2 regions of the Enterococcus camelliae genome follow, and region 1 is predicted to be linked to the other one. Evidence: predicted binding sites of a transcription regulator. Region 1 holds the regulator's gene; the other holds the start of a gene.
What was found. The regulator LexA, encoded in region 1, represses DNA repair genes until DNA is damaged. The targets are predictions, from matches to a motif close to CNAACANNTGTTNG.
Positions count from the first base shown of each region.

Region 2: a site for LexA is predicted at 977-990, ahead of uvrB (excinuclease ABC subunit UvrB). Genes of this name have one in related genera too.

Region 1 covers NZ_JBHUMO010000036.1:8,283-10,694, reverse strand. Annotated here, with positions in the region: partial or broken gene ACFSR0_RS05400 (thiamine pyrophosphate-dependent enzyme) at 1-390, opposite strand, end outside; gene ACFSR0_RS05395 (DUF896 family protein) at 485-724, opposite strand; gene lexA (transcriptional repressor LexA) at 866-1,489, shown strand; gene ACFSR0_RS05385 (hypothetical protein) at 1,598-1,804, shown strand; gene ACFSR0_RS05380 (adenine phosphoribosyltransferase) at 1,849-2,361, opposite strand; gene recJ (single-stranded-DNA-specific exonuclease RecJ) at 2,373-2,412, opposite strand, start outside.
Region 2 covers NZ_JBHUMO010000033.1:11,277-13,688, reverse strand. Annotated here, with positions in the region: gene uvrB (excinuclease ABC subunit UvrB) at 1-929, opposite strand, end outside; gene ACFSR0_RS04555 (amino acid ABC transporter substrate-binding protein/permease) at 1,176-2,412, shown strand, end outside.

The DNA.
Region 1 (2,412 bases):
TGCCATCCCCACTGCCATCGCTATCCCTTGACCCAAAGGACCCGTGGTAGCTTCTACGCCGTCGGTATGATTCACTTCAGGATGACCAGGTGTTTTACTGTTCCATTGTCTAAAATTCTTTAAGTCTTCTATTGTAACATTGTAGCCTGCACAGTGTAATAAACTATACAGTAATGCTGATCCATGTCCTGCTGACAAAACAAAGCGATCTCGATCCACCCAGTTACGTGAAGTTTTGGGATTAATTTTTAAATGCTTTGTCCATAATGCATAAGCCATCGGAGCAGCACCCATTGGCAAACCTGGATGCCCTGAGTTTGCTTTTTGTACAGCATCAATACTCAAAGTACGTAAAGTATCGACTCCTAGTTGATCAATTTTGTCGAACAATAGAAACGCCTCCTAATTTAGGTTTTTTTTACTTTTATTACTATCATATATTATATAGTAAAAGAGAAAGATGCGCAATCTTTCTCTTGGATTCTTAGCGACCGTGAAGTCCCTTTTCTTTTTGGATTTTCTTTAATTTTTCTGGTGTCACATCATTTCCCTCAGGATCAACAACTTTCATTCCTTCTATATGATGTCTCATTCCTCCGCGAAATGCTTCCAAATATTCTTGGTGAAGTAATTTTTGTTCTTTTAACTCCAATGAAGTCAGAGTGGAGGTTTTCTTTTTTTTCGCTAATTCGTTAATTCTTGCTAGTTTTTCTTTTGACAACACACTAAATCGCCTCTCTTTCCTTCTCATGATAATAGAAATTGAAAAAAAAAACAAATAAGTCACTTATTCATACGAACATTTGTTTGAACCCCCTTCACGAATATGATACACTAATTATATAAAAGAAAGTGGGTGTACAAATTGGTGAAACGAACTGAAAACCGTCAACTCGAGGTCTTGCGCTTCATCCATCAACGCGTTTCCGAGAAGGGATATCCACCAACCGTCAGAGAAATTGGAGAAGCAGTCCAGCTCTCTTCTACCTCTACAGTCCATGGACATTTGTCAAGGTTAGAAAAAAAGGGCTACATTCTACGAGACCCTACCAAACCTCGTGCAATTGAGCTTACTTCAAAAGGCTTAGAAGCGATTGATGTCGTTCCCGATAATATCCCTCTTCTTGGTGTTGTTACAGCTGGTGAACCGATTTTAGCAGTTGAAGAAGCAGCTGATTTCTTTCCTTTACCTCCTGATTTAACAAATGATCAAGGTCATTTGTTCATGTTAACGATTCGAGGAGAAAGCATGATTAATGCTGGCATTCTTGATGGCGACCAAGTCATTGTTCGCAAACAAGATATCGCCCAAAATGGGGACATCGTTATCGCAATGACCGAAGAGAACGAAGCAACCTGCAAAACATTTTACAAAGAAAAAACTTATTACCGATTACAACCAGAGAATGACTTCATGGAGCCAATTATTTTACAATCTGTTAAAATTTTGGGACGCGTCGTTGGGTTATATCGGAACTTAATTAATTAAGAACAGACTTTTTTACGAGGTTTGTTCTTTTTTTCTTTACAAAACAAACGTTTGTTCGTATAATATGTATACAAACAAATGTTCGCATTACATAAAGGAGTGATTTTAATGAAAACTATTCGCCGTTTTGGATTCATTTTATTTATTTTATTTTTAGGTATATTTATTGGTCATGCTAGCTTCTTGGTCACTTTCTTAATTGTAAGTCCATTACTGATTATTTGGCTTTTAGCTTGGGATGAAAAAAAATACCAAATGAAACAGTATCGTCGTTCAAATAGGATTTATCCATCTGAAAACTTTCGGTATAAATAATAGCGTTACTAAAAAAAGACATCGTCATGCGACGATGTCTTTTTTTAGTATTCCATTAGTGTGACCATATCGTACCCTTTAATTTTATCTCTTCCGTGTAACTCTTTTAATTCGATTAAAAAAGCACAACCAACAACTACTCCACCTAATTTTTCAACTAAGTCGATAGTCGCTTTGATTGTTCCACCTGTAGCTAGCAAGTCGTCACAAATTAAGACCTTTTGTCCTGGCTTGATTGCATCTTCATGCAACGTTAATGTATCACTACCATATTCTAAATCATATGAGACCGAAATTGTTTTTCTTGGTAATTTACCAGGTTTACGAACGGGTGCAAAGCCAACGCCTAATTCGTAAGCTACTGGACAACCCACGATGAAGCCTCTTGCTTCAGGTCCAACAACCATCTCAATTTCTTTTTCTTGCGCATACTGAACAATCTGATTTGTAGCCACGCGATATGCTTCTCCATCAGCCATTAGTGGTGAAATATCCCGGAAAACAATCCCTTTTGATGGATAATCTGGGATACTTGCTATGTAGTCTTTTAAATCCATTTCATTTCCTCCTATGAAAAAAACCAATCTTTTAAACTTGTTATATCTGAA
Region 2 (2,412 bases), on a different contig from region 1:
CCTGAAGTATACCCCATTTCTCTAAGCATCTCGATATCGTAATTGGTTCGCTGTTCCAACCGTTGCGCTTCAAGTAACTGATCGTGTTCTCGAAGAAATGCTAAGCGCAACGCCAGCTCCTCTTGAATTTGCTTGATAGCCGTTTCCATGTGATTCTCATCGGTTACGAAGTGAGTGGCCGGGAAGATTGAGACATGCTCTGTATCGTTAAAAACTTCGCCAGTTAATGCATCCACTTCCCGAATCCGATCAACTTCATCACCAAAAAATTCAACACGTAACGCTCGTTCATCTCTTGAAGCAGGAAATATTTCAACGACATCACCGCGTACCCGAAATCGTCCTCGTTGAAAGTCGATATCGTTTCGTTCAAACTGAATATCAATTAAGCGCCGTAACAACTCATCTCGTGAAATTTCCATTCCTTCACGAATCGAGACAACTTGTTTTTGATACTCAAAAGGTGATCCCAAACCGAAGATACAAGAAACAGACGCTACAACCACCACATCGTTTCGTTCTAATAATGAACTAGTAGCAGAATGCCGTAATTTGTCTATTTCATCATTTATGCTAGCATCTTTCTCAATATAGGTATCACTTGAGGGTACATAGGCTTCAGGTTGATAGTAATCGTAATAACTTACAAAGTATTCCACCACATTATCCGGGAAAAACTCTTTAAATTCCCCATACAACTGGCCTGCTAATGTTTTATTGTGTGCCAGTATCAAGGTTGGCTTATTTGTCTGTTGAATCACATTCGAAATCGTATACGTCTTTCCAGTACCAGTTGCACCCAGAAGAATTTGCTCTTTCTTGCCAGCCTTAATATTATTTACCAGTTGCTTAATTGCCTCTGGTTGATCTCCGGAAGGCTGATAAACGGATACTAATTTAAATTGATTGGTTGTGATTCGATCGATCATAAACAACGCTCCTCTTTCTATCACTGCATGCACCTAGTGTACCATAGCGAACATAGTTTCGCTATTTTTCCGAATGATTTTTTAACAAGAACTAGCATTCACCAACCAACTTTATTTTGTCACTTTTCCTTACATGGTATGTCAGAAAATATTTTGAAAATCTTTCACTTCTTGTTATAATTAACCATCTATTAAAAACATTTACATTTTTTTGATGTTTTTAAGAAAATAAGGGGGAATTATTTAATGAAAAAAAGGTTATTTTTCTTAACACTCTTTTCTATCATGACGACGCTTTTTTTAGTTTCTACAAAAACCGTCTCAGCCGAGGAAAAGACCTATCAAATAGGAACTGATGTTACATTTGCTCCTTTTGAATTTCAAAATGACGCGAAAAAGTATGTTGGAATTGATATTGATTTACTAAATGCAATTGCCAAAGAGCAAGGATTCAAAGTCAATATCCGTCCTTTGGGATTTGACAGTTCCATTCAAGGTGTTCAGTCAGGTCAATTAGATGGTATGATTGCCGGCATGAGTATTACGGACGAACGCAAAAAAAGTTTTGATTTTTCAGATCCCTATTTCGATAGTGGCATCCAAATGGCCGTTAAAAAAGACGAGTCAAGCATTCAATCTTATAATGATTTAAAGGGCAAAACGGTTGGGGCAAAAGTTGGAACGGAAAGTGCCACATTTCTTGAAGCAAACAAAGATAAATATGGATTTTCCGTCAAGACATATGATGACGCAACAGGTTTATACGGTGCGAGTGACAACGGAACCGTCCAAGCAATTTTTGACGACTATCCTGTCTTAGGCTATGCAATCACCAAAGGGCAAAACTTAAAATTAGTCGGTGAACCTGAAAAAGGAAACTCGTATGGCTTTGCTGTAAAAAAGGGGAAAAATAGCGAATTATTAAAACAATTCAACGATGGTTTAAAAAAGTTAAAAGCATCGGGTGAGTATGATCAAATTGTTGCAAATTACATTACCTCAAACACCGATGATAAGAATTCAACCAACAGCGAGGAAATGAAAAAGATTACACCTAAAAAAGCTACCTATGTTATTGCAAGTGATTCGGCATTTGCGCCGTTTGAATTTCAAAATTCAGCCAACGAATATGTTGGAATTGACGTTGATCTGATGAAGCGAGCTGCCGAACTACAAGGTTTTACTATTCAAATAAAATACATCGGTTTCTCAGCGGCAGTGCAAGCAGTGGAGGGAAATCAAGCCGATGGTATGATCGCTGGTATGACCATGACCGACGAACGGAAAAAGTCCTTTGATTTCTCAAATGCTTATTTCCAAAGCGGCATTCAAATTGCTGTGAAAAAGGACAATGCAACTATTAAAACTTATAAAGATTTGAAAGGAAAAAAGGTTGGGGCAAAAGTTGGAACGGAGAGCGCCGATTTTCTAAAAGAAAATCAAGACAAGTATGGATACAAGATCAAAAATTATGATGCAGCAG